2 regions of the Blautia sp. HCP3S3_H10_2 genome follow, and region 2 is predicted to be linked to the other one. Evidence: predicted binding sites of a transcription regulator. Region 2 holds the regulator's gene; the other holds the start of a gene.
What was found. The regulator NrdR, encoded in region 2, represses ribonucleotide reductase genes. The targets are predictions, from matches to a motif close to CACAANATNTTGTG.

Region 1: a site for NrdR is predicted at 8,302-8,315, ahead of nrdD (anaerobic ribonucleoside-triphosphate reductase). Genes of this name have one in related genera too.

What each region holds. Positions count from the first base shown of each region.
Region 1 covers NZ_JBQKCL010000004.1:175,548-191,687, reverse strand. Annotated here, with positions in the region: gene ACTQWB_RS05760 (ABC transporter ATP-binding protein) at 1-151, shown strand, start outside; gene ACTQWB_RS05755 (ABC transporter ATP-binding protein) at 152-2,083, shown strand; gene ACTQWB_RS05750 (M56 family metallopeptidase) at 2,263-3,522, opposite strand; gene ACTQWB_RS05745 (hypothetical protein) at 3,536-3,937, opposite strand; gene ACTQWB_RS05740 (5'-3' exonuclease) at 4,212-5,267, shown strand; gene nrdG (anaerobic ribonucleoside-triphosphate reductase activating protein) at 5,424-5,933, opposite strand; gene nrdD (anaerobic ribonucleoside-triphosphate reductase) at 6,068-8,257, opposite strand; gene ACTQWB_RS05725 (hypothetical protein) at 8,769-9,026, shown strand; gene ACTQWB_RS05720 (AEC family transporter) at 9,054-9,983, shown strand; gene eutJ (ethanolamine utilization protein EutJ) at 10,015-10,854, opposite strand; gene ACTQWB_RS05710 (response regulator) at 11,072-13,246, shown strand; gene ACTQWB_RS05705 (hypothetical protein) at 13,395-13,532, shown strand; gene ACTQWB_RS05700 (sensor histidine kinase) at 13,583-14,953, shown strand; gene ACTQWB_RS05695 (ATP-binding response regulator) at 14,981-15,664, shown strand; partial or broken gene ACTQWB_RS05690 (response regulator transcription factor) at 15,852-16,140, shown strand, end outside.
Region 2 covers NZ_JBQKCL010000006.1:83,434-99,573, reverse strand. Annotated here, with positions in the region: gene ACTQWB_RS08370 (hypothetical protein) at 1-138, shown strand, start outside; gene ACTQWB_RS08365 (ABC transporter ATP-binding protein) at 179-2,005, shown strand; gene ACTQWB_RS08360 (ABC transporter ATP-binding protein) at 1,996-3,825, shown strand; partial or broken gene ACTQWB_RS08355 (hypothetical protein) at 3,819-3,890, opposite strand; gene ACTQWB_RS08350 (TRAP transporter small permease) at 4,365-4,862, shown strand; gene ACTQWB_RS08345 (TRAP transporter large permease subunit) at 4,863-8,177, shown strand; gene ACTQWB_RS08340 (DUF6783 domain-containing protein) at 8,179-8,397, opposite strand; gene ACTQWB_RS08335 (LysE family transporter) at 8,384-8,977, opposite strand; gene pap (polyphosphate:AMP phosphotransferase) at 9,300-10,769, shown strand; gene sigG (RNA polymerase sporulation sigma factor SigG) at 11,069-11,848, opposite strand; gene ACTQWB_RS08320 (PRC-barrel domain-containing protein) at 12,206-12,463, opposite strand; gene nrdR (transcriptional regulator NrdR) at 12,618-13,067, shown strand; gene ACTQWB_RS08310 (sodium-dependent transporter) at 13,162-14,496, opposite strand; gene gdhA (NADP-specific glutamate dehydrogenase) at 14,671-16,005, opposite strand.

The sequences.
Region 1 (16,140 bases), on a different contig from region 2:
GCTGCTGGCACATGACCCGATTTATCAGGAGATTTACAGGTCGCAGATGAATGGCGCACTGGAGACAGAGAGTGCTGCAGACAGAAAAGAGCAGGCTTCTGTTATAGATTTGGTTATAAATCCGGGCTCTAGAGGAAAGGAGGGAAGATAAATGGCAGCGAGAACCTATAGTGGCAAAAAGCCGGAAAACATGAAAAAGACTGTAGGCTATTTTCTTTCCTATATGGGACGGCATAAGCGGATGCTGTTTGTGGTGGCAGTTCTGGTATCAGCCAGTGCTCTGTGTAACCTTCTTGGTACTTATATGATCCGTCCGGTTGTCAATGGCCTGGCAGATGGAAATGTTGGAACGCTTCTTCGGGGCGTGCTTCTGGCTGCCGGGATATTTGCCATAGGTGCACTGTCAGCCTGGGGCTATTCCCAGACTATGGTAAAGGCTTCCCAGAAGATTCTGTTTGATATCAGACGGGATCTGTTTTCCCATATCCAGACCCTGCCATTGAAGTTTTTTGACAGCAACGGGCATGGGGATATTATGAGCCTTTTTACCAATGATATTGATACTATATCAGATGCTTTGAATAACAGCTTTGCCATGGTGATCCAGAGCTTTATCCAGATGGTGGGAACCCTGACCATTCTTTATGTGCTGAACTGGCGGCTTTCCATTATCGTGACGGTGTGCTATGGAATTATGCTGTGGTACATTAAGTTCAGCGGCAGCAGGAGCAAGGCTTACTATGCAAAGCAGCAGGGAAGTCTTGGCGCCTTGAACAGCTATATTGAAGAAATGATCAGCGGCCAGAAGGTAGTAAAGGTGTTTAACCATGAAGATGCCAGCTTCCGGGAGTTCTGTGAGAAGAACGAGGCACTCCGCCAGGCGGGAACCGGGGCACAGGGGTATGCGGCTACCATGGTTCCAGTGGTGGTGAGTATTTCCTATATCAACTGCGCTATCGTGGCAGTACTTGGCGGGCTTCTGGCCCTTCAGGGAAAAGCAGATCTGGGAAGCCTTGCCAGCTATCTGGTGTTTGTGCGCCAGGCGGCTCTTCCCATTAACCAGTTTACCCAGCAGAGTAACTTCCTGCTGGCGGCGCTGGCTGGTGCAGAGCGTGTGTTTAAAGTAATGGATCTGGATCCGGAGGTAGACGAAGGAAAAGTAGAGCTGGTCCGGGCGAAGAAGAAAGATGGCAGGCTGGAACAGATTCTGGCAAATGAGAGGGAGAGCAGACGGGAAAAGTTTCTGGCAAATGGAAAAGCTGGAAAAGTGGAAGCATTTCAGGAAGCGGAGAAAAATAAGGAAAATTTCTCCTGGGCCTGGAAAAAGCCAGATGGGGAGCTGGTTCCTTTAAAAGGAGATGTGCGGTTTGAGCATGTGGACTTTGGCTATGATCCGGACCGGATGATTTTAAAGGATATCAGTCTTTATGCAAAGCCAGGACAGAAGATTGCTTTTGTGGGCTCTACAGGAGCTGGAAAGACCACCATTACCAATCTGATCAACCGTTTTTATGAGGTACAGGGCGGCTCTGTAATCTACGATGGAATCGATGTGCGGGAAATCAGCAAAGAGTCCCTTCGCCATTCCCTTGGAATCGTACTTCAGGATACCCATCTGTTTACTGGAACTGTGGCAGATAATATCCGCTTTGGCAAGCTGGACGCCACAATGGAGGAAGTGGTAAAGGCGGCGAAAATTGCCAATGCAGATTCCTTTATCCGTCGTCTGCCGCAGGGCTACGATACCATGGTGACTTCAGATGGTGCCCATCTGTCCCAGGGACAGCGTCAGCTTCTTGCCATTGCCAGGGCAGCCGTCGCAGATCCGCCTGTGCTGATCCTGGACGAGGCTACCTCCTCAGTTGACACCCGTACAGAGGCTTTGATCGAGAAAGGCATGGATCAGCTGATGGAGGGACGTACTGTGTTCGTAATCGCCCACAGGCTGAGTACGGTACGCAATTCCAATGCTATCATGGTGCTGGAGCAGGGCAAGATTGTGGAACGTGGGGACCATGAGGAACTGCTGGAACAGAAGGGGAAGTATTATCAGTTGTATCATGGGATGTTTGAACTGAGTTGAGACTTAATAGTTGCAATGAGAGATAATATATTCTTATAACGGCAAGGAGCCAGGGAAAGCGAAACGCTTCCCTGGCTCCTTTTAACTTTCGGTCCCTCTGAGCTCTGCGAAAGATAATGATATAATTGAGTTGTTTTTTTATTAACCCAGCCGTCCTCCTCCCATCAAGGCGGTGTGGGTTATTTGTGGATGCACTTGGCGTAAGTTACCGTGTTGAGCAATTCTCCAAAAACGATGTCATTACACTTTAAACAGCGCTTTGCTTTATAGGTACGGACAACACAGCCACCATTGCTTTTGGAGGTATGTGTATCAGCGTAACCACTTTCATATACGTGGGTACATATAATGGCTCTGGTCTCCAAATTATTAGCATCTATAAGTGTAGTAGAATCATTAGAGTCAGTAAAAATAATACGAGAATCAGTCCATAAATTACTACTTTCCTGATTACTGCTAAAGTTTACAGATTCAAATGTTGTCATTGAAGTATTTGATTCTGTTCTTGTTGTCTGTGCCGGTGCATACGCAAAAGCAGTACTTCCGCTTAAAATCACAGATCCCAAAATCGCTGCTGCAGTACCAATTTTAGATGCTTTTTTATGTTTCATCATAATGAAATCCACTCTCCTTCTAATTGAAAATTTCCCTCCCAAGAGATTGCTTCTCCAGACTACAGGAACCTGTCTGGTTTTGCCGGATTGAGCGACGAGAGCGGAGGCATAGACTTTACATTCTTCCCTGGTAAAGCCTTTGGTAGCTGCTTCATCTGCAATGTACTCGGAAAATCTGGTGTAAAGGTAAAGTGTCAGCCAGGCGAATGGATTAAAAAAATGAAGGCAAATGATTAATAGGCTGAGCAGCTTTACAGCTGAGTCATGATGGCGCAGGTGCGAGTATTCGTGCCGCAGTATCATTTCAGACAGTCTGGATTCTTCAAGGCTCTCTGGTACTACAATAAAGGGGCTGGCAAACCCAATGGTGTAGGGAGAACCTATCTGAGGGGAAATGCGGTATTCCACGTTTCCGATTCCAGATAAGAAACAGTGTTTCCTGTCGGTAATCCTTTTCAGCTTTCGCGTGAGCTGCTGGTACTTTATGATCTGATAAATACTAAAGCCAGTGATAAGGAATAACCAGCAAAGGATGATCATAAGTACCTGGTCAGACATCCAGACAGAGATTCCAGAGTAGGAAATCGCTTCCTTGTTGTCCAAATTAACAAAATCTACGATGGCGTTCAGAGAATTGGTTTCCTCCAGCACATCCAATGGCATCAAGTACTTCACCACCTGAAAGGGTATCAGATACCCCGCCAGACTGAGAAACACCAGTTTCCGGCCAAGCCGGTAGTTAAATCTTTTCCGCGTGATCAACATCAGCAGGACACAGAGCAGTAATGGCATGGTGCCTGCTATACTCATACAGATTAAAAGCATGCAAGTCCCTCTCTTAAAGTTTGTCAATATAATCTAGCAGGTCTTTCTGCTCATTTTCGCTGAGCTTTCCATCCTCAGCAAATGCGCAAAACAGACAGGTAAGAGAATTTCTGAACTCTTCGGAAGCTTCCGTAGAGTCCCCGCAGCTGGATTCCTGGTATGCCATAAGGCTTTCCTTGAATTTCCGGATCATCTGGCTTCGCATCTCCATTTTGTGTCTCAGATACAGGTCATGTGCAAAGAAGCCAAAGGCGATCAATGGAAAACCAAAGGATAAAACGATGGCTTTTACCAGATAAAAGGTCGCAGCTGGCTGATCAAAAGTTGGAATTCCACTAATCATACAGATCAGCAGCGAACATCCGGTAATCAGTACAAACAGGATACCGAATATTGCTAAAATAATTTTTTTCATTATGGACCTCCTCATTCTACGTAGAAACGGGATTGTGAAATAATTTTATTTCCTGCTCCCTTCACTATATATACGAATCTGGAAAGAAGAAATAACACGAAATTTGAAAATTTTTTCTATTTTTTTTCGGAACGGGTAATTTTATGGTATACTAAAGCATGTTTGAAAAAGTTTTAGCCGAAAGTCAGAAACAAAGGTTGTTTCTGGCGCCCATGAAAAATAAAAAGCGAGCAAAAGAAACATTTGCCTGCTACAAGAATAAAGGAGACTTACCATGCCGAAATTTTTGATCATTGACGGCTCCTCCATGCTGTCCACGTCCTATTATGGAAATCTGCCGAAATCCATTCTTTTTGCAAAGACAGACGAGGAGAAGGAGAGACATTACCCGGAGATCTTGCATACCTCCGATGGGAAATATACCAATGCCATGTTCACCATGCTCCGCACCCTTCTGGCAGTTTATAAGAAGGTGAAGCCGGAATATGTGGCGTTTACCTTTGATATGACAAGGGATACTTTCCGCCGCACCCAGCTGGGAGCGGATTTCTATAAGGCGAACCGAAAGGAGACCGCCCAGCCTTTGAAGGAGCAGTTCGTTCAGATGGAAGCGTTTCTGAAGGTGATCGGCTGCCCTGTATTTATGAGTCCGGACTATGAGGCAGATGACTATGCAGCTTCCCTTGTAGAGAAATTCCAGGGGCCAGAGCTTCAGACCTTTGTGCTTACCAAGGACCACGACTATTTCCAGCTGGTAAGCCCTTACACCCGTATGTGGCGTGTGGTTACCAAGGATAAGCTGGAAGCCTTGAAGGATGCCTATGGCCTTTATGGAAAAGACGGCTACGAAGCACTTCCCCCTAACGTATTTGAATATACTCCCGAGATCGTCTATTCCGAAGAGGGCGTTTACCCGGAGCAGATTCCGGTGCTTCTTGCCATTACCGGAGATCCGGGAGATGGAATCCCTGGATGTAAAGGCGTTTCCTCTGCGGCAGCCCCTCTGGTAGAAGAGTATAAGACCTTGGACGGGATTTACGGAGTTATTGAAGACTGTGAGGGAGTTGCGAAAAAGGAGAAAGAATTAAATACATTCTGGAAGGAAAGCCTTGGAATCGGCAGAAGCCCCTTAAAAGCACTGAAAACAAACAAAGAAATGGTTTATTTAAGTGAACAGCTTGCCACCATGAAGCGTGATATCCCGATCCAGGAAAGCCTGGAAGATATGCGGTTGAATATTAACATGGAAGAACTGGTAAAGCAGTTGAAGGCATATGAGATGAATAGCATTCTGACAGAAGTAGAGAAGCTCCAAGGGGAAAAATTCTAAAGAAAAGTGAAAATTAAGGGGAAAAGAATTCTAGTGAGAAATGAAACTTTAGAAAAAAGAAATTCTAGTAAGAAATGAAACTATAGAGGAAAAAACTCCAGGAAGAAAGGTAATCAGCATAATGCTGTAATTAGTGAAAAAAGGGCTGCATGAAAATCACAGCCCTTCCTTCACCAGTTTCCCATTCTCCAGATGGAGAATCCTCTGATTGCTGCTTCCCCGGAACTGAAGAGAAATGTCCTTTAATTCCTGGATAAATTCCCCATCCACCAGAACATCGATGCAGGAGAGCATCCGGTCTGTAAAGGGGGTGTAAACCCTGCCGCCGGGAACCAGATCCTTGTCAAAAAGATAACCGGTGTAGCACCAGATGGATTTTCCTGGATAGGTGCGCCTGATCTCTTCCAGAAGATTTACAAGCACTTCCTGGTTTTCCGGCTCAAAGGGTTCTCCACCAAGGAGGGAGAAGCCCTCGATATAGTCCGGAGAGAGGAGGTTTAATATTTTATCCTGGGTTTCCTTTGTATAAGGCTCCCCATAATCAAAATCCCAGGTAGGGGCATTGAAACAGCCTTTGCAGTGGTGTCTGCAGCCGGACACGAACAGGCTTACACGTACACCTGTACCATCGGCAATGTCATAAGATTTAATATTTCCGTAGTTCATACCAATCACCCTCATTATATAAAAGAAAATCCGGACAGAAATATAAGAACTGTCCGGATTATTTGTTATTAGCTGTAGATAAAATGTTCCCAGAATATTTCTTATAGGTCAGGTTCTGTTAAAGAAGAAACGAATTATAAATGTAATACACGGTCCTTAATTTCCTGGGTACGTCCCTGGTTCCAGAACTGGGTACCGATGTATCCGCAGGTTCTTCTGGCAACGCTCATCTTATCCTGGTTGCGGTTACCGCAATTCGGGCATTCCCAGATCAGCTTGCCGTTCTCGTCCTCTTTGATCTGAATCTCCCCGTCATATCCGCAGACATCACAGAAATCACTTTTGGTGTTCAGCTCTGCATACATGATGTTATCATAGATGAATTTCATAACAGAGAGAACTGCCGGGATATTGTGCTTCATATTCGGAACTTCCACGTAGCTGATGGCTCCTCCTGGGGAAAGCTTCTGAAATTCGGACTCGAATTTCAGCTTGGAGAAAGCATCGATCTCTTCTGTAACATGAACGTGGTAGCTGTTTGTAATATAGTTCTTATCGGTAACTCCAGGAATGATGCCGAAACGCTTCTGGAGACATTTGGCAAATTTATATGTGGTAGATTCCATTGGAGTGCCATATACGGAATAGCTGATGTTCTCAGCAGCTTTCCACTGGGCGCATTTGTCATTAAGACGCTGCATAACCTTCAGGGCGAATGGGCGGACCTCAGGGTCTGTATGAGGTTTGCCGTACATTCTCATGCACATTTCATGGAGTCCTGCATATCCAAGGGAGATGGTGGAGTAGCCGTCATAAAGGAGTTTGTCAATGGTCTCACCCTTCTTAAGACGTGCAAGAGCACCATACTGCCACAGAATCGGGGCAACATCGGAAACTGTGCCAAGGAGACGCTCATGTCTGCAGCGCAGTGCTCTGTGGCAAAGCTCCAGACGTTCCTCAAGGATCTCCCAGAATTTATCGAAATCACCTTCTGAGGAGCATGCTACGTCCACAAGGTTGATGGTAACAACGCCCTGGTTGAAACGGCCGTAGAATTTATAAGAGCCATCCGGGTTCTTCTGTTTCTCCTCAACGGTAAGGAAAGAACGGCATCCCATGCAGGTGTAAACATTGCCATTCTTTAACTGGCGCATGATCTTGGCTGAGATGTAGTCCGGAACCATACGCTTGGCGGTACATTTAGCAGCAAGCTCGGTCAGGTACCAGTACTTGGAATCCTCATGGATGTTATCCTCATCCAGAACATAGATCAGCTTCGGGAAAGCAGGTGTGATCCATGCACCGCGCTCATTCTTCACACCCTGCATACGCTGCTTCATCACTTCTTCAATAATGAGTGCAAGGTCATCACGGGTACGTCCCTCCGGAACTTCATCCAGATACATGAAAATAGTTACGAAAGGTGCCTGTCCGTTACAGGTCATAAGAGTGATCAGCTGGTACTGGATGGTCTGGATACCGCTCTGGATCTCGTCCTTTAATCTGCGCTCGGATACTTTCTGGATGATCTCATCATCCAGTGGCTCGCCGCAGGCCTTACGCTCCTCGATCACTTTGTTACGGATCTTCTGGCGGCTGATATCTACAAATGGAGCCAGGTGGGCAAGAGAGAAGGACTGTCCGCCATACTGGTTGCTGGCTACCTGTGCAACGATCTGTGTGGTAACGTTACATGCGGTAAAGAAGCTGTGTGGCTTCTCGATCAGTGTCTGGCTGATAACCGTACCATTCTGAAGCATATCCTGCAGGTTGATAAGGTCGCAGTTATGCTCACGCTGTGCGTAATAATCAGAATCGTGGAAATGGATGATTCCCTCGTCGTGGGCCTTTACGATCTCTTCTGGGAGAAGGACACGCATAGTCAGGTCTTTGCTGACCTCGCCTGCCATATAATCACGCTGTGTGGAATTGATGGTAGGGTTCTTGTTGGAATTCTCCTGCTTGGCATTCTCATTGATCTGGTCCAGAAGGGCGAGGATACTGTCATCTGTGGTATTAGACTTACGGGTAAGCTCTCTCTTATAACGGTAACGCACGTACTTCTGCGCAACCTCATAGCCACGCATCTCCATGATGCCGGTCTCTACCATATCCTGAATATCTTCTACATTTACTGCGTGGGAGGATTCAAGGGCACGGGTGGCAATCATGTCAGCAAGTGCCGTAATCTGGTAATGACTCAGCCGGTGGAGCTTGGGAACCTCCTCATTCGCTTTTTCTACGGCGTTGATGATCTTCGCCTTATCAAAAATAACTTCCACGCCATTTCGTTTAATGACGTTTGCCTTGACCTCTGTGCTCATATCTAAAAATCCCTCCATATATTGTGTTCGTAAATCAAATAACATACTAGATGTTGTGCACTATCAATATTACAGGATTCTACAGAAAAGTCAAGGTCAAAACCTGTGATTTTATAAATCTGTGAAATGTGCTGAAATTTTATGGGCAGGACCTGGAAAAAAACCAGTTCCACCATATATAAAATTCCTGTAATGCGTGAAATAATCAGCATTATTCCGTATGTGAAATTTTACTGTGCGCAACAAAATATCCTGCAGTCGTGCAGGATTTCCAGTAGTGGCATGAACAAAGGGCTGCCAAGGGCAACCCTTTCTCGCGTCCGCATCTTTTTCTATTATACTTGGAAAAAAATAAAAATCAACCCTTGACAATCGCTATAATAGGCAAAATCTGATTTGACATTCTACACCTTATTATTATACAATTACATGTTGAAAAGGGGGAACAGAGTTTTCTCCTAAAATAACAAAAGGAAGGGAGTATGCAGCTGTCATGCTGCAGATCATAAAAATGGAAGAATTATACGCTGCAATTGAAAAGAAGATTAAAGATTCCGGTTATCCACGCCGGATCTCCGGGGCAGATGTGTATGATGATATCTGTGACCAGATTGAAGGAAAAGAGAATGGAAGCTATATTCTGCTTTCCAAGTTTGAGGATGATGTGGTTTTTGAGTACCATATTACCGTAATGGATGACGATTTTAACCTGGGAGTGCTTACCATGCGGACGCCGGAGGGTGTGTTTGAGACAGATTTTGATGAATAAAATCATATACAGAAAGAGTGCATTAAAATGAAAGTATTGGAAATTGTTTTGCCGGTATTGGTAATGATCCTTCTGGGAATGGCCTGTAAGAAGTTCAGGCTTCTGAACCAGAACGGAATTGATAACATGAAGGTCCTGGTAACCCAGATCATGCTTCCTGTAGCTATTTTCCATGCGCTGGCCACAGCAGAGTATAATAAAGAGACTGGTATCCTGGTTGGCATCATGTTTGTAATGCTTGTGATCTCCTTTAGCATTGGATTTGCCCTTAAGCCATTTATGGATGAGCGTTACCGGAAATATCTGCCATTTATGGTCAGTGTGTACGAAGGCGGGCTGATGGCGTATCCTCTTTACACAAGCCTTTGTGGAACAGAAAATCTTTCCCAGATCGCAGTACTGGATATTGCGGGACTGTTGTTTGGATTCAGCGTGTATATGGGAATGTTAGGACAGGTAGAAAACGGAGATAAGATCGATGCCCGGAAGCTGTTTGCAAGTGCGCTTCGGACACCGGCATTTATTGCCAGTGTCCTTGGCATTATTGCTGGTCTTACAGGCGTGGTACAGAAGCTTCTGGCAGGTCCTTTTGCAGGTACCTATACAAGCGTGGAGAATATTCTCACCACTTCCGTAACTGCGATTATCCTGATCGTGGTAGGCTTTAGTATCGAGCTGGATAAGAAGCTGTTTGCCCCATGTATTAAGACCATCGTACTGCGCGTGCTTTTACAGGCTGTGATGATCGCGGGTGTGCTGCTGGCTGTTCATTACATAGTAGGAGACAATCTGATCCTGAATCTTGCCATAATCAGCTATATGTCTTCACCAGCTACATTCAGTATGCAGACATTCCTGAAAAGTGAGGATGGAAGCGCATATGTTTCCACCACGAATTCATTGTATTGCCTGGTATCCATACTTGTTTATGTGGTGATGGCATTTGTTGTTTACTGATTGCATTTGTCTGTGAAGTTTTTTAAAATAGTTATTTCTTTTTGGGCAGGCTGGGAGGAAGCTCACAGTTGTATGCGATTCCAAGGGGTGTTACAAGAAGAGGATGGACAGGCCGGTAAACGGGAAGTCCCAGCTTCTTCTCAAATACGGTTGTGAATTCTTTGAAGCTTGCAGAGCCGCCTACCACATAAACAGCCGGTACCTGGTATCCTGTAAGAAACTTCTCGGTGATGGAGGCCATTTTCTCGATGGTGGCTTTGATCACAGGGAAGATTTCTTCCTCTTTTTCGGGAGTGGTCTTTAAGAGCTCAGCTTCTTCGTATGGAATGTGGTAATGTCCTGCGACTGTCATAGTCATATGACTTCCGCCGGTGGCTTCATCATCAGTATATATAACTTTCCCATCTTTCAGGATGCTGATGCCGGTAGTGCCGCCACCTACATCCACTACAGCACCATCGGTGATCTTAAGTACGGCAGCAGCGGCAGTAGGCTCATCAATGATATTGGTTACCTCAAAGCCGGCGCCCTCCAGGACATAGCCGATACTCTTTACACTGCCTTCGGAAACTCCCGGGGGAATGGCAGCAGCGGCATAGGGGAGTTCTGTATCCAGCTTCTCCTCCAGCTGGGCTTTTAACCTGGTAACAAGCTGGACGGATTCAAAATAGTTTACGATAACGCCGTCACGTATGGCGTGGGAAGGGGCAGAGACACCTGCGATAGGCCGGTTGGTGCTATCTACAACAGCCAGAACAGTATTGGCAGTACCAAGATCCACGCCTACCTTCAACCAGCCTTTGAATTTCTTGCATTCACCGGTGCGCACCAGCTCTGCAAAATTTGATAAAGTCCTGTTTTTTATTTCCATATCCGGACACTCCATTTCTGCGAAAACCGCGAAATTTCAATATGACATTCATATCAATAATATATCTATTATATATGAAAGAACGGAAAAAAACAATGTTGTTTTATCGTGTAGAATAAATTGACACGGATGTGCCAGGCACAGTATAATAAAGAAAAAAATTCCATAAGCTACCAGAGCCTGTTAGGGAAAGGGTTTCGGGAAGAAATGTGATTTTATGTTCTGTTTGAGAAAGGATATTGGATATAATATGAAGATTCCAGAGAACCGAAAAAAATCCATGCATCAGATTTATGTGAGACTTGTGGCTTTTCTGACTTTGGCTGGCATTCTTGTTCCGGTTATTTTTACAGCGTTCCAGATGGGCTTTTTTGCAAAAGAGCCGGTGCTGGAGACAAAAGTCATGACTACTGACCCGACAGCCTCTGTTCTTCGGGTAGCTACAGATTACGATTTTTGCCCGAACTCTTATATCAATCAAAATGGAGATCTGTCCGGGCTATATATTGAAATAATGACAGAGGTGGCCAACCGGCTTGGCATGCGGTTAGAGTTTAAAACGGGTGAATGGCTGGAATGCCGTGCTATGCTTGAAAACAAAACCGCCGATGTTCTTTTGGGACTTGAAATCTTCTCAAATATGGAGGGAACTTTACGCACCATCCCCATGTGCTCTGACCAGCTTTGCGTTTATGGAAAGAAAACACTTAACAGTGCTGCTGGTCTTGCCGGGAAAAGGGTTGCCCTGATGGCGCGTTCTGTTATTGAATCTACTTATGATCTGCAATGCGAATATGTGGAATATTACACCAATACCGAAATCCTGCAGGCCGTAGAAAACGGGGACGTGGACTATGGCATCTGTCATGCCGCCGTTGCATCCAAAATTATCGACCGTAATGATTTTGACCTGAAAATGGGCGTTGCGATCGCGAATAGTTTTCCGGCTATGGCAGTAGATGATTCCCGGCCAGAGCTGAAGGAAAAAGTAAACACGGCTTTGCAGGAGATGTCGATCGATGGAACGATCGGACAGCTGAAAACGAAATGGCTGACGAATTTTACCAAAGACCGTTCTTTTTCCTATGTTTTACAGCACTATCAGCTGTTTTATGTCACTTTCTTCCTTGGCCTTGCCGTTGCCTATTCCTTATGTATTGCAGCGGAGATCATGGATCGCCGTCAGGCTGCCTACATTCAGTCCCTGCTTTCTTATCAGAAGCAGTTAAAAGAATCCAATGAAGAAGCACAGCGCGCCAACCAGGCTAAGAGCAGATTTCTGTCCCATATGAGCCACGATATCCGTACGCCGATCAATGGCATAATGGGTATGGCAGAACGGATCCGGAAAAATGAGCAAGATCCAGAGCTGATCGACAGTTGTCTGCAAAAAATCGACAGTGCCTCTGCCCATCTGCTTTCTCTTTTAAACGATGTGCTTGACATGAGCGAGCTGGAATATGGGGAAGTCCGTCTGGAACATAAGCCTTTTGATCTGAACGCAGAGCTTTTGCGTACACGCCAGATCATAGAAGATCAGCCCAATGAAAAAAATACTGTTTTTTCATTGAATACTTCGGTTTCTCATCCGAAGTTGCTTGGCAGTCCCATGCATCTGCGCCGGATTCTTCTGAATCTGATCAGCAATGCCCAGAAGTACAATAAGCCAAATGGCCAGATAAATCTTACAGTTAAAGAAATCTCCAGCAATGGAACACAGGCAGAAATTCAATTCCTTGTCAGTGATACCGGTATCGGTATGAGCCGGGAATTTGTCCAGAAGCAGCTCTATCAGCCATTTGTGCAGGAAAATGATAATGTGCGCACTGTCTACCAGGGCACCGGGCTTGGCATGGCAATCGTACATAATCTGATAAAAATGATGAATGGCACCATCGAAGTAGAAAGTACTATTGGAGTGGGTACCACCTTTACCATTCACCTGACATTTGATATTGATCCATCTCCGGAAGCAACAGAACCTCCGAAGGAAGAACCTCTGGCGGATATCAGCGGCATGCGGGTACTTGTTGTGGAAGATAACGAACTGAATCTGGAGATCGCGCAGGCAATTCTGGAAGACGATGGTGTTCTGGTTACATCTGCCGGGGATGGAAAGGCTGCCGTAGAGCTTTTTGAAAAATCTGCGCCTGGTACGTTTGATGCGATTTTAATGGACATCATGATGCCTGTCATGGATGGCATCGAAGCTACAAAAGCTATCCGCCAGCTTTCACGGGAAGACGCCAGGACGATTCCAATCATTGCTATGACAGCAAATGCTTTTAAGGAAGACCGGAAAAAAGTGTTTGAAGCAGGGATGAACGAACACTTTACGAAACCGGTTGATGCAGGAAAGCTTCACTGTACTCTGGCGAAATATAAAAAATGAGTGTTTCTCATTTTCAATCTTTCCTCCCATCTCGAGCTGCTGGTCATTCAATCTGTTACTTTTCACGGTCTGACCAGTAGTAAGTTTTTTTAATTTTATCATATTTCTTACTATATTTGTCATTTTTCTTTTAGAAAAGTTCTATAGCGTGCAGATTGCAGGAATGATTTTTCAAACACGCTCTAGCTGCTGTTCAGAGCCAATTCTAATCCTAAAAGGAACTTTCACGCATTCAATCATTGAAAAAGAAAGGCACAAGGCGTATAATCAGAGCAATGTGAAATGAGATAGTGCGAAACAATATGTGTTCTTATAAGACAGAGAAAGGGGGATAGTATGCCTTTGGACAAAACAGAAAATAAAGCAGTGAAAGAAGTGGTTTTGGATAAAGAAAAGTATGTTTTAAATAAACTGCTGCCGGAATATGTTTCCCTTTACCGTATAGAACTTAATTCTGGAAAATATGAAATCTTACGGCTGGTCGCAAATACAAATGCCAGACAGATTGCGGAAAAGAATCCTCATCCGTTTGTAAACTTTGATGAATACACGAAAAAGTATGCCGATTCTTTTATTTTGAAAGAGGATAAAGAGGAATTTTTAAAATGGCATTCCTGTCGGAACCTGAAGGCTGCGCTTAATGATACGGAGAAAATCACTTATTACTATCATAGTGTTTCCAGAACTGGGAAACACAGTTATTATGAAGCTTATGCGGTGAAAGGAAAGGTGGATGAGGAGCAGTTTAGCATCTTTCTGGGATATCGGAATATTGACAGCATTCTTTACAAAGAAAGAGAAACCCAGGAAAAATTGCGAAAGGCGTTGGAGGAAGCAAGGCTTGGAAATGAAATCATCGCAGCCATTGCAAAAACGTATCAGTATATTTCCAGAATTGATATTAAAGCGGATTACTTTGAGGAGATTGCAAACCGGGATACCGATCACCTGAAGTTTGTCAATTCCGGTGTTTTATCCTCCAATAATAAAAAGGTGTGCCGGGAGCTGGTAGCGGAAGAATATCAGGAAGCATTTTTCAGATTTTCCGATATTTTTACTTTGCCGGAGAGAATGCGAAATGAAGAATCCATTGCAATGGAATACAAGATGAAAGACGGAAGCTGGCATAAGCTCCGTTTTATTGAGAAAAAGCGGGACGAAAATGGAAATCTGACCCATGTTCTTTGTGTGATCCGAAGTATCAGTGATTCCAAAAGAAAGGAGCAGATTCTGATCGATCAGGTAGCAGAGGCAAAGCAGGATGCAGCCATGAAAACCAGATTCCTGTCGAACATGAGCCACGACATCCGGACGCCCATGAATGGTATCATTGGTATGCTTGATCTGGCAAACCATTATCCGGATGATCTTCAGATGCAGCAAAAATGCAGGGATAAGATTATGGAATCATCCAGATATCTGGTTTCTCTGGTGAATGATATTCTGGATATCACGAAACTGGATACAGGAGAGCTGATAGAGCAGGAGCTTTCCTTTGATCTTACAGAGGTGCTGAATAAAATTAATACGAATAGCCAGAGAAAGACTTTAGATAAGGGAGTTTCTTATGTTGTAGATTGGAACCGGGCCCAGTTAAGTGAAATCTATCTGACTGGGAATCCCATCTTTCTGGAGCGATTACTAAATATAGTGGCAGATAATGCGGTTAAATTTACGGATTCCGGTGGAAGTGTGCAGGTCTGGTGAGGCCAGAAGTTTGCAGACGAGAAAAAAATCGTATATGAATTTGGCTGTCCTGATAACGGACAAGGTATGAGTGAAGAGTTTGTAGAGCATGCGTTTGAACTTTTTTCCCAGGAAAATAAAACAAGCCGGTCAACTTATGAAGGAAGCGGGCTGGGGCTTGCGCTTGCAAAGAAACTTGCTGACAGAATGGGCGGAACCATTGAAATAAAGAGCCGAAAAGGAGTGGGGACAACCGTTATTACAACGGTTCCATTTAAAATCGGAGAAGAAAAGAAAACGATAATAGCGCCAAGTTATGACGAAATTAAAGTAGTAGGCTTGCATGCCCTGGTAGCAGAAGACAATGAATTAAATATGGAGATTGTCAGTTTTATGCTGGAAAATAATGGTATCCATGTGGATGAGGCAGCAAATGGACTGGAAGCAGTAACGAAATTCAAGGAATCTGCACCTGGATATTACGATGTAGTTTTGATGGACATTATGATGCCTGAGTTAAATGGCTGGGATGCCACACGTGAAATACGCTCCATGAAAAGAGCAGATGCAGACAGTATCCCGATTATCGCCATGAGTGCCAATGCATTTGCGGAAGATATCATCAACAGCCGGTTTTCCGGGATGAATACGCATCTTTCCAAACCTCTTGAAGAAAAAAAGCTTTTGAAGGTTTTACGGGAAAGCGTGGGAAAACGAAGAGAAAAATTATAAAATCTAAAAAATCAAAATAAAAAATCCTTCTTGTTCGTTGAGAAATCATATTTCTCAAGGAGAAGAAGGATTTTTTGTTACAAATCGGTTACATTTAATGGGCAAAAAATAATGTATAATCTAAATGAACCACGCTAGATTATTTGCAGAGTAATTATCTGCATAAAGTAAAGGAAAGGATACCCTTATGAAAGCCAGAATACTTGTAATAGAAGACGAAATCACTATCAATGACCTGATCTGTATGAATCTGGAAGTTTCCGGCTATGATGCTGTAAGCTATCTGGATGGAGAGGAAGCAAGCACTGGAATCATACGTGACCATGATTTCCAGTGTGCCTGGTAGATATCATGCTTCCCGGAAAGGATGGCTATACACTTTTGCCGGAACTAAAATCTTATAATATTCCGGTAATTTTTCTTACCGCAAAAGCAGATATAGCCAGCAAAGTAAAAGGATTAAAAGACGGGGCAGA
Region 2 (16,140 bases):
TATGTGCGCAGGGAATTGTATCTTCTGCCGGAAGCATGGAAATTTTTTGAAGCTTTTGAAAGCTATGAGGGAAATCAGGCGCAGGAATATGATGTGACGGGAAAGATTTATAAGGCAGTAAAGGAGAACATTCCTTGATTTGTTCAGGGAATGTTCTATTTCTATAGAGGGAGAATATATGGAAACGAAAAAGAAAAATGAGAAATTCCGGATCATTTTCCGATTTCTGAAGGGAAATATTCGGTTCTTTGTTGGGACACTTGTATTTTCGATATTGTTTACCGCCTGTAATGCGCTGATTCCACAGATCGTAAAATACACGGCAGACCATATTCTGGTGATGGACGGAATTCCAGAAGGCCTGGATGTACGGCAGACATTGCTGCTTGCAGCTCTTCTGGTGGCAGCATCGGCAGTTCTTTCAGGGGTCCTTAATTATCTGAGTAAAATGTGCCTTTCAAAAGGCTCTGAGAATTTTCTGAAATCCATCCGTGATACTTTGTATCATCATGTCCAGCATCTGCCATTTTCCTGGCATGTGAAGCATCAGACTGGGGAGATCATCCAGAGATGCACCTCTGATGTGGAGGTGATCCGCACCTTTGTGTGCAGACAGCTGCCAGAGGTATTTCGGATCTGCTTTCTTATTGTGCTGTATCTTGGAATCATGTTTTCTATGAATGTACAGGTAACCTTGGCGGCGGCAGTCTTTTTCCCGGTTATCATCGGTTATTCCTGTTATTTTTATTCCAGGATCGGGAAGCGGTTTCAGGATGCAGATGAGGCTGAAGGGGCACTTTCCAGTACGGTTCAGGAGAATCTCACTGGTGTTCGTGTGGTACGTGCGTTTGGCAGGGAAAAATACGAGATTGACCGTTTCGACCAGAAGAATAACGCGTACTCTGACTTGTGGGTATATCTTGGAAAGCTGATGAGTGTTTATTGGGCGTCGGGAGATCTGATCACCAATCTTCAGGTGCTGACCGTTATGGTAATGGGTGTGATCTTCGCCGTACAGGGACGGATCACACTGGGAGAATTTATGGCTTTTATTTCCTATAATGCGTCACTGACCTGGCCGGTGAGAAGTCTGGGAAGGATTATCTCGGACATGAGTAAAGCTGGCGTTTCCATGGAACGTGTGGCTTATATTCTGCAGGCCAGGGAAGAGGACTTTGACGAAAATAAGGGCTACGAAGAAGAGGACTGTACAGGAAAGAAAAAGCCGGCGGTGGATGGTGATATCTGCTTTCAGAACGTTTCTTTTGCTTATTCCCCGGAGCATCCGGTTCTGCACAATATCAATTTTACCATCCCGGCAGGAAGTACTTTTGCAATTCTTGGTACGACCGGAAGCGGAAAATCCACTCTGGTCCATTTACTGAACCGGTTGTATGATCTGCCGGAAAATTGCGGAACGATTACCATTGGCGGCACAGATATCCGGGAGATTGACCGACAGTATCTGCGGCAAAATATAGGAATGGTATTGCAGGAGCCATTCCTGTTTTCCAGAACCATCCGTGAAAATATCGGAATCACCAGGGAAAAGCTGCGAGATGAGGAGATTCGCCATGCGGCAGGGATTGCCTGTGTAGATGAGGCAATCGGGCATTTTGCAGACGGATATGATACCATTGTGGGAGAACGGGGTGTAACCTTATCCGGTGGACAGAAGCAGAGGGTGGCAATCGCCAGAATGCTGATGAAGGAGGCACCGATCCTGGTATTTGATGATTCCCTTTCAGCCGTGGATACGGAGACTGATAATAAGATCCGTAAACAACTGAAAAAAGAGATGGAGAAAGCAACTGTGATCATGATTTCCCATCGGATTACGTCTCTTATGCAGGCAGACTGTATTCTGGTAATGGACAAAGGGGAAATCCAGCAGATGGGTACCCATGAGGAACTGATCCATCAGGAAGGCCCGTATAAGGATATTTATGAGATACAGATGAACAGCGATATCCGCCTCATGGAAGGAGGGACAGCATGCAGATAGAAGAAAAAGAATATACGAAATCCATTGATTTTTCCATCTGGAAAAAGATTTTCCCGTTTCTCGCCCCACGGAAAAATGTTCTGGTCATGGTGGTGGTAATGAATCTGCTCTGTTCAGCCGTGGATATTATCATGCCCTTGTTTCAGCGGCAGGCAATTGCTTCCTTTATTTCCAGGAATACGCTGGAAGGGCTTGGTGGATTTATCTGTCTTTACATAGCGGTGATCGTTTTCCAGATGTGGACGGTCATTTGTTTTACCAGAGGCTGTATGAAAATTGACGTAGAGACAGGGCGGGATATGAAAAGAGCCTTGTTCGTCCATCTGCAGAAGCTGTCATTTTCCTATTATAATACAACTCCAGTTGGATATATTTTGTCCAGGGTGATGAATGACGTGGCAAAGATTACTGAATTGGTTGCCTGGGATGTGATCGATATGCTGTGGGCAATCTGCTATGTGCTTGGGGTATTTGTGGCAATGCTGTTTCTTAACTGGAAGCTGGCACTTGTGATCATGCTGATCGTTCCGGCCATTGCCGTGCTTACCTGGTATTTCCAGAATAAGATCCTTACATGGAACCGGCAGGTGCGGAAAATCAATTCCAAGATCACAAGCGGTTATAACGAAGGAATCATGGGTGCGAAAACAGTGAAATCCCTGGTGGTGGAGGACAAAAATTTCCGTGAATTTCAGGCTGTGACAGAGGAAATGCGAAGTGCCTCCATTAAGGCTGCCAGACTGAATGCCATTTATGTGCCGATGGTGGTGTTCTTTGGCTCACTTGCAACTGCCCTTGTACTGGACAGAGGTGGAGTCATGGTTCTGAATGGAGCTCTGGATATTGGAACCCTTGCCGCTTTTACGGCTTATGCAGTAGGTATTTTTGAACCGATCCAGAGACTTGCCGGAATTTTGTCTGAGTGCATTTCAGCCCAGGCAAATATCGAGCGTGTGACTTCGCTTCTGGAGGAAGAACCGCAGGTAGTGGATTCCCCGGAAGTGCTGGAAAAGTATGGGGATTTCTTTCATCCCCATAAGGAGAACTGGGAGGCGGTCAAAGGTGATATTGAATTTGAAAATGTATCATTCCAGTATCCGGATGGAAAAGAAGAGGTGCTAAGTAATTTCAGTCTGAAAATTCCGGCAGGAACCAATGTGGCTATTGTAGGAGAGACTGGTGCAGGGAAAAGTACCCTGGTTAATCTGGCCTGTCGTTTTTTTGAACCTACGAAGGGGCGTATTCTGATCGATGGCAGGGATTACCGGGAGCGAAGCCAGCTGTGGCTGCACAGCAATATCGGTTATGTGCTTCAGAATCCCCATCTGTTTTCCGGAACGGTAATGGAAAATATCCGCTATGGAAGGCTGGATGCTACAGATGAGGAGGTAAAAGCTGCTGCAAAGGCAGTTCACGCAGATGAAGTGGCAATGAAGCTGGACAAAGGTTACGACAGTGATGTGGGAGAGGGCGGTGACCGTCTTTCCACTGGAGAAAAGCAGCTGTTATCCTTTGCCCGCGCGGTACTGGCTGATCCGGCTATTTTTGTCCTGGACGAGGCAACCTCCTCTATTGATACCAAGACGGAGCAGCTGATCCAGCAGGCAACGGATAAGCTTTTGAAGGGAAGAACTTCATTTCTGATCGCCCATAGGTTATCCACAATCCGCAATGCTGACCTGATCCTGGTCGTCCGGGATGGAAAAATCGTGGAGCAGGGAAAACATCTGGAGCTTCTTAACGAAAAAGGGTATTATTACCAGCTGGTAAGACAGCAGTTTGCAGACGAAGAAGAGCGGAAGGTGCTGGAGCGTGTTTGAAAAATCATTCCTGCAATCTGCAAGCCCCTACTTCGCGGTATATTTTGTATCACCACGAAAAACATTTGTCTGCCAGCGAGAAAAATAATGCATAGAAATTGTATAATTATACTTGACTTCCAAAAACTTTGGTAGTAAAATGACTTCAGTTCGTTAAACAACTAAATTTCAAAAAGGATCAAATTCCTTGAAGGGAATAAGTAGAAGCAGAGATACCTTGTCTACAGAGAACTGCGTTGGTGGGAAGCAGTGTCAGGCCTGTTTTGAAGATCATCCCCGAGAAGGGAAGCCGAACGCTTTTCTGAGGAAGCAGCTGCTGGTGACAGAGCAGACTGTAAAGTGTCAAGTAGGTTTCCACGGTTGTTCCCCGTTATCGGAATCGCGTATGTCGGTACGTTGTCTTTTCGTACTTGTTTCAAAGGAGAAACAGGGTGGTTGCGGTCTATTATGGTCCGTCCCTAGCTCAGGGGCGGACCTTTTCTATGCTTCCGTATCACGAAAGACGAAAACCTGACAAGTAACCCAAAGGAGGAGAGAGCATGAAAGTCTTCAAAAAAATCATGAATGCAGTGGCAGCAGTAGAAAATATCATTCTTGTTGTATCTACCCTGCTGATACTGGTCCTGACTGTGGGAAACGTATTTTCCCGTAAAGTCATCCATCGTTCCTGGTCCTTTACCGAGGAACTTGTGGTTGCAGTCTTTGTACTGATCACTTTAATGGCTGCAGCACTTGCATGTAGAGAAGGAGAGCTGGTCAACCTGTCACTTGTTACAGACCGTCTCCCGGAGAAACTGAAAAAACCATCTGTTATCCTTACCACTGTACTTTGCATTATTTTTACAGCCATCTTATTCTGGTTTGGCATGGAAAAAGTAATCACACAGCTGGAAAACGGAAAACGTACCTTCGTGCTGAACTGGCCGGAGTGGATTTTCTGGTCCTTTGTACCGATCGGATCTGGATGCATGATTTTGCATTTTATTGAATACTGTCTTGATTATTGTACTGGAAATATTAAAAAGGAGGATAAATAAATGATAAGTGCAGTTCTTTTTATCTCATTTTTTATTTTCCTGATCATGGGTGTTCCCATTGCAATCTGTCTGGGACTTTCTTCCGTATGTGCGATCCTGTACTCCGGAACATCCCTTACTATCGTTGCAACCAACATGTATGCCGGAATCAGTAAATTCCTGCTCCTGGCTATCCCGTTTTTCGTACTTTCCGGAAATATCATGGCAAAAGCCGGAATTTCCAAAAGACTTGTAAAATTCGTAGATACCTGTGTGGGACATAGAAGAGGTGGTATCGCTATCGTATGCGTTATCGTAGCCTGCTTCTTCGGTGCCATTTCCGGATCCGGCCCTGCTACTGTAGCAGCGCTTGGTGCAGTTCTGGTACCTGCAATGGTAGAAAGAGGAGGCTTCAGTGCTCCGTTCTCCACGGCACTTATGGCGACGTCAAGTTCCATCGCCATTGTCATACCACCTAGTATTGCATTCGTTGTATATGCTTCCATCACTGGCGTATCCATCGCAGATATGTTCATGGCAGGTATTGTACCTGGAATTCTCATGGGTGTTGCCCTTGTGATCGTGGTTATGGTAGAAGCCAGAAGAAAAGGTATCCAGCCGGCACAGAAGAAAGCCACTGCAAAAGAACGCTGGGATGCATTTAAAGATGCATTCTGGGGATTTTTGATGCCGATAATCATTCTTGGCGGTATTTACGGCGGTATCTTTACACCTACCGAGGCAGCAGCTGTATCCGTTGTATATGGTCTCTTTGTAGGTATGGTGATCTACCGTGAGGTAAAACTGAAAGATCTGTTTGACCTTTGTGTGGATTCTGCAAAAACAACCGGTGGAATCATGCTGATCGTAGCATGTGCTTCCCTGTTTTCCTATGTATGTACCAAATTTGGTATTGCAGATGCAGCTTCTGAATTACTTGGAAGTATTGCACATAACCAGTTTACCTTCCTTCTGATCGTAAACATTATTTTCCTGATCGCAGGCTGCTTCATTGATGCAAACTCTGCAATGTACATTTTCATTCCGGTAATGCTTCCGGTATGCAAAGCACTTGGATATGATGTGGTTGCATTTGGTGTTATGGCAACTGTAAACCTTGCAATCGGACAGGTAACTCCTCCTGTTGGTGTCAATCTGTTTGTTGCCATCGGAATCAAGATCAAAAAAGGTATGGAGGTTACCCTTCAGGAGATTTCCAAAGCGGTTATGCCAATGCTGGCAGCTTGTATCGCAGTTCTTCTTGTTGTAACCTACATTCCGGTTACTTCAACAGCCCTTCCAAGAGCTCTTGCAAAGAACGGTTCTTATTCTGGTGACCCGGGAAGCGACAGCAGTTCTACAGCTGCTTCTGAAGCAGGAAACGAGGAGCATTCCTTTAATGAGATCGCAGATTACAGCGACCTTGGCTGGGAAGAAACTACCTGGAACTTTGCATGCTCCACAACAGAAACCTCTACCTGGGCAGACGGCGGACGTAAGTTCGGTGAGCTGATGGAAAAAGCAACAGGTGGAAAAGTAAAAGTAAACGTATATGCAGCAGATCAGCTGACAAATGGAAACCAGTCCGAGGGAATCCAGGCATTGATGAATGGAGACCCGGTACAGATTTCCATGCATTCCAACCTGATCTATTCTGCATTTGACCCAAGATTTAATGTAGTATCCCTGCCGTTCATCTATGATTCTGTGGAAGATGCAGATGCCAAGTTTGACGGCGCGGCAGGCGATAAGATGAAAGAAATCCTCAGTGAATATGGACTGCACTGTATGGGAATTGCCGAAAACGGTTTCCGCGAGCTTACCAACAGTGTCCGCGAAGTAAAATCTGTGGATGATATGAAAAACCTGAAGATCCGTGTTGCAGGTTCCAACCTTCTTATGGAATGCTATAAGAGATGGGGCGCAGATGCAACCAACATGAACTGGTCCGAGACCTATACGGCGCTTCAGCAGAATACGGTTGAGGGACAGGAGAATCCGCTTCCTGCAATTGATGCAGCCAGCGTACAGGAAGTTCAGCCATATTGCTCCATGTGGGATGCAATCTATGACTGTCTGTTCTTCTGCATCAATCAGGAAATCTATGACGGACTGACATCTGAGCAGCAGGCTGTTGTAGACGAAGCAGGTCAGAAAGCGGTAGAGTATGAGCGTTACATCAACCGTTCTGGTGATGAAGAGATCATGAGCCGCTGGGAAGAGAAAAATGGTGTTACTTTCACAAAGAAAGAAGATATGGATATTGATTCTTTCAAAGAAGCTGTTGATGGTGTAGATGAGTGGTTCATCGAAGAACTGAAATCCCAGGGATATGATGACGCAGAGGAACTGGTAGAGGCATTTACCGGAATCGGCGATTACAGCGACCTTGGCTGGGAAGAGACCACCTGGAACTTTGCATGCTCCACAACAGAAACTTCCACCTGGGCAGAAGGTGGACGTAAGTTCGGCGAGCTGATGGAAAAAGCAACAGGCGGAAAAGTAAAGGTAAATGTATATGCAGCAGACCAGCTGACAAATGGAAACCAGTCTGAAGGAATCCAGGCACTGATGAACGGAGACCCGGTACAGATTTCCATGCATTCCAACCTGATCTATTCTGCATTTGACCCGAGATTTAATGTAGTATCCCTGCCGTTTATCTATGATTCTGTGGAAGATGCAGATGCCAAGTTTGACGGCGCGGCAGGCGATAAGATGAAAGAAATCCTCGGTGAATACGGACTGCACTGCATGGGTATTGCCGAAAATGGTTTCCGTGAGCTTACCAACAGTGTCCGCGAAGTAAAATCTGTGGATGATATGAAAAACCTGAAGATCCGTGTTGCAGGTTCCAACCTTCTTATGGAATGCTATAAGAGATGGGGCGCAGATGCAACAAACATGAACTGGTCCGAGACCTATACCGCGCTTCAGCAGAACACCGTTGAGGGTGAGGAAAATCCTCTTCCAGCAATCGATGCAGCCAGCGTACAGGAGGTTCAGCCATATTGCTCCATGTGGGATGCAATCTATGACTGTCTGTTCTTCTGTATTAACCAGGATGTTTATGACGGACTGACCGAAGAGCAGCAGGCGGTTGTAGACAAAGCCGGAAGAATGGCAGTTGAATACCAGCGTTACATCAACCGCTCCGGTGATACAGAAATCATGAACCGCTGGGAAGAGAAAAACGGCGTAACCTTTACAGCGAAAGAGGATATGGATATTGATTCCTTCAAGGAGGCTGTAGACGGTGTAGATCAGTGGTTTGTAGAAGAACTGAAAAACCAGGGCTATGACGACGGTCAGGAACTGGTAGACGTTTTTAAATAAGTTATACAGCACCATAAATGAAACACCTCATAGGATGCGAAGAAATGCATCTTATGAGGTGTTTTTTCGCAAATATTCTAGAGCGTGTTTGAAAAATCATTCCTGCAATCTGCACACCCAACTTGGCGGTATATTTGTCCTCTTTCAGTGGTGTAGTCCGAGTCTGCGAATTATGAAGCTGTCTGATGAAAGTGTGTAGAAAAAAGTTATAGAAGTCCAACAATTCTTAAGGAGCACCATACCAGTAACAATGCCATAACTCCATTCATCAGCTTATAATGTCCGTTGTAAAATCTTTTCAGGGTATTTCCGGCAAAGGCCCAGATCAGATTCCCAAGGGCGCCAAGAAACATAAGGTACACAGCAAAGCAAAAAAGTACAGGTGCATTGGTTTCGTATGGAAGAATATACGAAGAAAACATGGTCAGGCCATAGATGATGATTTTCACATTTACCAGCTGCAGGAAAAAGCCCATGATCCATGTGGGCTTTTTATTTGCGGTATGTTCAGATGGCGGGAGTCTTCGCCAGGTCTGCCAGGCCAGATAAAGCACGTAGGCGGCGCCGAGATATTTCATAACCGGCTGGATTCCGGGAATGATTTTCCCCAGAGTGCTGCAAAACAATCCGGACAGGCACATCAGGGTAAGGGAACCGCTCCAGATCCCGGTCATAAACCGGAGGTTTCCGGAAATGCCATATTTGCTTGCTGTGGAAAGCAGCAGAATGTTGTTGGGTCCTGGTGACCATACAGTCAGGATGGCAGAAAGTGTCATTTCGATAAAAACGGATAAGGGCAAGAGATAATCCTCCTTTATAATAAACTCGTAACAGTTCGGAGTTTATCGATTTTTGTACATGGCAGCGTCTGCGTAAACACGCTCTAGTATGATAGCACGAAAATAATAGCTTGTATATACGAAAGTGCAAGGCTGCCTGTGGATAGTAATCCAATGCAAGCACTATTTGGTTAAATATTTGTAAAATTCATGCAAAATAGGAATAACTATGCTATAATACAGAAAAAATAGAGACAAAAGGAAAAAAATCATTTTTTTAGCTGCGCTATAGGAGTAGATAAAGCAGCGAAAAGATAATCATATAGGCGAGGAGGATTTGGTAATGTTAAAAACCTGGATACCAGAAGAAATTCCTGAAAAAGAAGAATTGAAAAAGCGAATCAAAGAGGCAGGAGAGAAATTGTACCAGCAGCAGATGAAGCTGAAAGAGCATAAACTGCCAGTGCTTGTATTATTTGAAGGCTGGGGTGCTTCGGGTAAGGGAAGTACCATTGGAAGAGTGATCAAATACATTGACCCGCGTTTCTTTAAGGTGGCAACCATGTCGAAGCCTACAGAAGATGATCTGCGCCGACCGTTTTTGTACCGGTATTTTAAAGAAATTCCAGAAGCGGGTAAATTTACCTTCCTGGATTCCGGCTGGATGGAGCAGACCTGCAAGGACTGTCTGGGTGGTCTGGAAGAAGAAGCGTATCTCCAGAGGATTGACAGTATTAGGCGTTTTGAGCGGCAGTTGACCGATAATGGTTATCTGGTACTGAAATTTTTCATGCAGATTGATAAAAAAGAACAGACGAAACGTATGGAAAATCTGAATAAAGAGCATGACACCAGGTGGCGTGTGGATGAATTCGACAAATGGCAGAATGAGCATTATAAACGTTGTCAGAAGATTTTTGACAGATACCTTACAGACACCAACAGCTCAATTGCCCCGTGGTATATCGTGGACGCGAAGGAGCGCAGCTGGGCAGAACTGCAGGTACTTGAGACAATGGTTAACAATATTGAGGTAGCTCTGCAGAACAGCGCGCATAGTGCCCCACTTCTTCCTAATGTTTTTCCTCTTGTAAAAATGCCCAGGCTTTCTGAAATAGAGCTGGCAGATAAAATAATCGAAGAAGAGGAATATAAGAAGGAATTAAAGCATCTTCAGAAGAAACTGGGAGAACTCCACAACCGTCTTTACCGCAAACGTGTGCCTGTGATCATTACCTATGAAGGCTGGGACGCAGCGGGAAAGGGTGGCAACATCAAGCGAATTACAGAGGCACTGGATCCCCGTGGTTTTGAAGTCCATCCGATTGCCAGCCCGGAGCCTCATGAGAAAGCCCGCCATTACCTCTGGCGTTTCTGGACCAGACTACCTAAGGACGGTCATATCGCTATTTTTGACCGGACCTGGTATGGCCGTGTTATGGTAGAACGCCTGGAAGGTTTCTGTAGTGAAAATGACTGGAAACGTGCGTACAATGAGATCAATGAATTCGAAAAAGAATTGTCTGACTGGGGCGCTGTGATCATCAAATTCTGGGTTCAGATTGACAAGGACACTCAGCTTGCCCGTTTTACAGATCGTCAGAATAATCCGGAAAAGCAGTGGAAGATTACAGATGAAGACTGGCGCAACAGAGAAAAGTGGGACGCATACGAGGGCGCCGTCAATGAAATGCTGTCAAAGACCAGTACGGCGTATGCGCCGTGGCATATTCTGGAATCGGTGGATAAGAAGTATGCGCGGATTAAGGCGCTGAAGATCGTGATCAGGGAGTTGGAGAAGGCGCTGGAGTAAAACGCCTTGTGATAAATGATATTGCTATTTAATATGCTGAGAAACCGCGGTTCTAACCAGTTGTCGATAACCAGCGGTTTGGCAATGTATATTCACGTAGCCGTGCATTTCAGGAGCGGTTTTAGTGGAGGCGAGATCCATGACTTACGGAGACTTGACGCGAAGGCTCTCCTGAGCGTCTTAGTCGTAGTTAGTCATTAGCTTGCCGGAACGTTGCTCCGCACGGCGGTGAATATACATTGCCAGACTGCGTCCGGGAATCGACCCCCAGCACATTAAACAGCAAAACAGAGGGAATATCACGCCCGCAGATAATTCCGCATAACCTTCAGCGCATTCTTTTCCAGCCGGCTGACCTGTGCCTGGGAAATACCAATTTCCTCGGCTACCTCCATCTGGGTCTTACCCTCATAGAAACGCAGATCAATAATATGCCGCTCCCGCTTATTCAGCCGGTTGATCGCCTCCCTGAGAGAAAGATTCTCCACCCATGTCTCCTCCTTATTCTTCTTATCACTGATCTGATCCATCACATAAAGGGTATCTCCGCCTTCCGTGTAGACAGGTTCAAAAAGACTGACCGGGTTCTGGATGGCATCCATGGCATAGACGATCATTTCCTTTTCAATGCCGATCTCACTGGCAATTTCCGCAATTGTTGGTTCTCTTAAGTTTGTTTTCATGTAAGTTTCTTTCGCATAAATAGCCCGGTAAGCAATATCACGGAGAGAACGGCTTACCCGGATGCTGTTGTTATCCCTGAGATAGCGGCGGATCTCGCCAATGATCATAGGTACTGCGTAAGTGGAAAATTTCACATTTAATGTAGTGTCAAAATTGTCAATTGCTTTTATAAGGCCAATGCAGCCAATCTGAAAAAGGTCATCCATATTTTCATTACTGCTGGAAAAACGTTTGATCACGCTTAGAACCAGCCGCAGATTTCCTTTGATGTAAAGTTCACGGGCTTCTTCGTCACCCTGCTTGATCCTGCGAAAAAGCTCCTCTTTTTCTTCTGCTTTTAATACCGGAAGCTTCGATGTATTAACTCCGCAAATTTCAACTTTGTTAAGTGCCATTTTGTGAATCCTCCTTTTGTGCATAAGCAATCAAATGATGTAATAAAATGATTCTCATGCTGGAGGATAAATATTCTTTTTTCGGGAAAATTAAAAAAATAATGCCCCTTGACAATTTACTATGAAAGTCCTGTGCGGCAGCCATGAATTCACCATGCTTGCATGGTGGATTTATGGATATCGCACAGGCTAGACTGTATGAGTAAGTAGGGCGATAGCCCGGATTACGAATACAGTCGGCGATTGTGGGAGCGCCAAGGGGCGCGGAACAATCGACTTTCATTCATGGTGATGTCTGCGTAAGCAGACATGTCCGTTTACTATGAAAGTCCTGTGCAGCAGCCATGTCCGTTTAGTTTAATCCTTTTTGCAGCAATGCTTTTCGTCAATTTCCACCAGGATAATATCATCCCCGATCTGACGGATACAGTTCCAAGGAATGATATATTCGCTGTTTGCGCCCCAGAAACAGAAGCAGAAGCTCCCGGGACCTGGAACTATAAGGGCTGTGATACAGCCGGTTTCACAGTTGAATTCCACATCTACCGGGCAGCCAAGGGTGCGGCAGGTACAGATATTGATCACTTCTTTTTGTTTTAATTCGCAGATACGCATGAAAAATACCTGTTTTTTATGAGATTATGCAAAAATTCTGAAAATATTCATAGAGTTTATTGACACACTTTCTGGTGTTAAAGTATAATAAAAAAAGAAATTCAGTCCGTTTTATTACGCTTGAGGGGTACCACAAGGAAGGGGAATAAATGATATGAGATGTCCATATTGTAATCAGGATAATACAAGGGTAGTAGATTCCAGACCGGTAGAAGAGACGAATTCCATAAGGCGCAGACGTATGTGTGATTCCTGCGGAAGGAGATTTACTACCTATGAAAATGTAGAAACGATTCCGCTGACCGTGATCAAGAAGAATTTAAACAGAGAACAATATGACCGGAATAAACTGATCAATGGAGTGCGCCGTGCCTGCTACAAGCGTCCTATTGCCAGTGACAAGCTAGAAGCTATGATCGATACTATAGAAGGTGATATACTTAGTACAGAGGACAAGGAAATCTCCAGCACTAAGATTGGAGAGATTGTCATGAGCCATTTGAAGGATCTGGACTCGGTTGCATATGTGCGTTTTGCATCTGTGTACCGGGAATTTAAGGATGTGAGCACTTTTATGGATGAACTGAAGAAATTTTTAAACTGAGAGATTTCCAGCTTTAAACAAAGAAAACTCCCCGTCGTAATGCGGGGAGTTTTTTGCGGGCAGAGAAGCCTGCAAAGTAAGATCCTTTTTATAATTATCGCCAATGAAAAGTAGCCATTCCGTAAATATAGATAAATGCAACTACTCCTGGAAGCACAAACCGGAAAAATGGTTTCATCCAGGCCTGAATTTTAAGTCCTTTGCCTGTATTGGCCTCTTTGAGGAAGTTTTCCCATCCCCAGCCAAATTTATTACAGCAGAACAGGGCTAGAATAAGGGAGCCAAGAGGCAGCACATTGTTGGAGACAATGAAATCCCAGAAATCCAGCCACGTTGTACCTGCTGCGAATGGCTGGAAATGAAGTACGCTGTAGCCAAGTGCAGTAGTAAGGGCCAGAAGAAAAATACCAGTGCCACAGATCAGACTTCCTTTTGGACGGGACCAGCCTGTAAGCTCACGGACCATGGCAAGGATGTTTTCGCATACTCCAAGAACTGTTGACAGAGCTGCAAATACCATAAACAAAAAGAACAGGGAACCCCAGATCCGTCCTCCTGGCATATTGTTGAAAACAGCAGCCATGGTATCAAACAGAAGGCTTGGTCCGGCGGTTACTTCCAGATCATAGGTAAAGCAGGCTGGGAAAATAATGATCCCTGCCAGGATGGCAACAAGGGTATCAAGGGTAATGACATGAACTGCCTCGCCCATTAAGGAACGCTCCTTGCCAATGTAGCTGCCGAAAATGGCCATGCCGCCCATACCGGTTGATAAAGTGAAGAATGCCTGGTTCATAGCGCCAACAACTACGGAACCATTGATCTTGGAAAAATCCGGTTTGAGGTAAAATTGCATTCCCTTTGCGGCACCGCCAAGGAGAAGGCTATGTACAGCCAGTGCAAACATCAGTACCAGTAATGCTGACATCATATACTTGGTGACCCGTTCCAGTCCTCCCTGAAGATTAAAGGAGAGAATGAAAAAGGCGATAACAAGTGTGATCAAAAGAAATAATACATTTACAGATGGGGATGCTATCATGGATGCAAAGCCAAGTGTAGCGTTATTGCCGGTGAGAAAGCGGACAAAATAATAGATGATCCATCCGCATACTACGGTGTAAAAAGCCATCAGTGCAATATTGCCGATGAGGCAGAACCAGCCGAAAATCCCCCATTTCTGGCCAGGCTTTTCCAATTTGCGGTACATAAAAAGGGGGCTGACCTGTGCAGCTCTTCCAATGGAAAATTCAAGGACAAGAGCAGGAATGCCCAGAATGACAAGACAAAGGATGTAGACCAGCATAAAGCTTCCGCCTCCATTCTGGCCGCACATCCATGGAAATTTCCATACATTTCCACAGCCAATGGCACAGCCTGCAGAAAGCATGATAAAGCCTAAACGGCTTCCAAGTTGTTCACGTTTCATAAGAAAATAGTTCCTTCCGTAGTTATAATGCCTGCAAAAAGCAGTATATCGATAACGGTTATTATACAGTATTTACAGAATTCTGAAAAGAGGTTATTCAAAATAAAAAGGACAAACCCAAATGAGCTTGTCCTTTTTGTATAATTTCAACAATTCAGAATTCGAAATGCTAAATTAGCAGATACCCTGAGCTTTCATAGCATCTACAACTTTCTCGAATCCAGCGATGTTAGCACCAGCAACATAGTTGTCTTCCATGCCGTAACGCTTAGCTGCATCATCAGCTTTGTGGAAGATGTCTACCATGATTCCGTGAAGCTTCTCATCAACTTCCTCTGCAGTCCAGGAAAGTCTCATGGAGTTCTGGCTCATCTCAAGAGCAGAAGTAGCAACACCACCAGCGTTAGCTGCTTTACCAGGCATGAACAGGACACCGTTCTCCTGCAGGTAAGTTGTAGCATCAAGAGTAGTAGGCATGTTAGCACCTTCAACTACATATTTGCAGCCGTTTGCAACAAGTGTCTTAGCACCATCAAGTGCAAGCTCATTCTGGGTAGCACATGGAAGGTAAACATCACATTTAATGTTCCAGATTCCGGTACCCTCTGTATAAGTAGCACCCTCAACGCGATCAGCGTACTCTTTGATACGTCCACGTTTTACTTCTTTGATATCCTTTACGATGTCAAGCTTGATTCCCTCTGGATCATATACATATCCGTTGGAGTCACACATAGCAACAACCTTGCCGCCAAGCTGCTGTGCTTTCTCAACTGCGTAGATAGCAACATTTCCGGATCCTGTTACGATGAAGGTCTTTCCATCGATAGAATCATTATGTGCTTTCATGATCTCGTCAAGCATGTAAACAACACCATATCCGGTAGCCTGTGTACGGATCAGGGATCCACCATAGGTAAGTCCTTTACCTGTAAGAACACCCTCATATAATCCGCGGATTCTCTTGTACTGTCCGAATAAATAACCGATTTCACGTCCGCCTACACCGATATCTCCAGCAGGAACATCAGTATCAGCACCGATATATTTGGAGAGCTCTGTCATAAAGCTCTGGCAGAATGCCATAACCTCTCTGTCAGATTTGCCCTTCGGGTCAAAGTTGGAACCACCTTTACCACCACCGATCGGAAGTCCGGTAAGGGAGTTCTTAAATGTCTGCTCAAAGCCAAGGAATTTTAAGATACCCTGGTTTACTGATGGATGGAAACGAAGACCACCCTTGTAAGGTCCGATAGCACTGTTGAACTGTACACGATAGCCCTTGTTAACCTGAACAACACCCTTATCATCTACCCACGGAACACGGAAGGAAATGATTCTTTCCGGCTCAACAAGACGTTCCAGAAGGGACATGCTGCGGTATTCTTCTTCATTTTTGTCGATTACGACCTTCAGGGAATCCAGAACTTCTTTTACTGCCTGATGGAACTCCGGCTCGCCAGGATTCTGTGCTACGACTCTTTCATATACTTCTTCAGTGTAAGACATTGTAATTCCTCCTCATCCTGAGTAAAATTTTTTCAACGACGCTATTATACACTAAAGTGTTAAAAAAGAAAAGAGTTTTTTTCGGATTTCCAAAAATTTCATAGGGGCTTGCGAAAATCTGCCAAATATGAGATG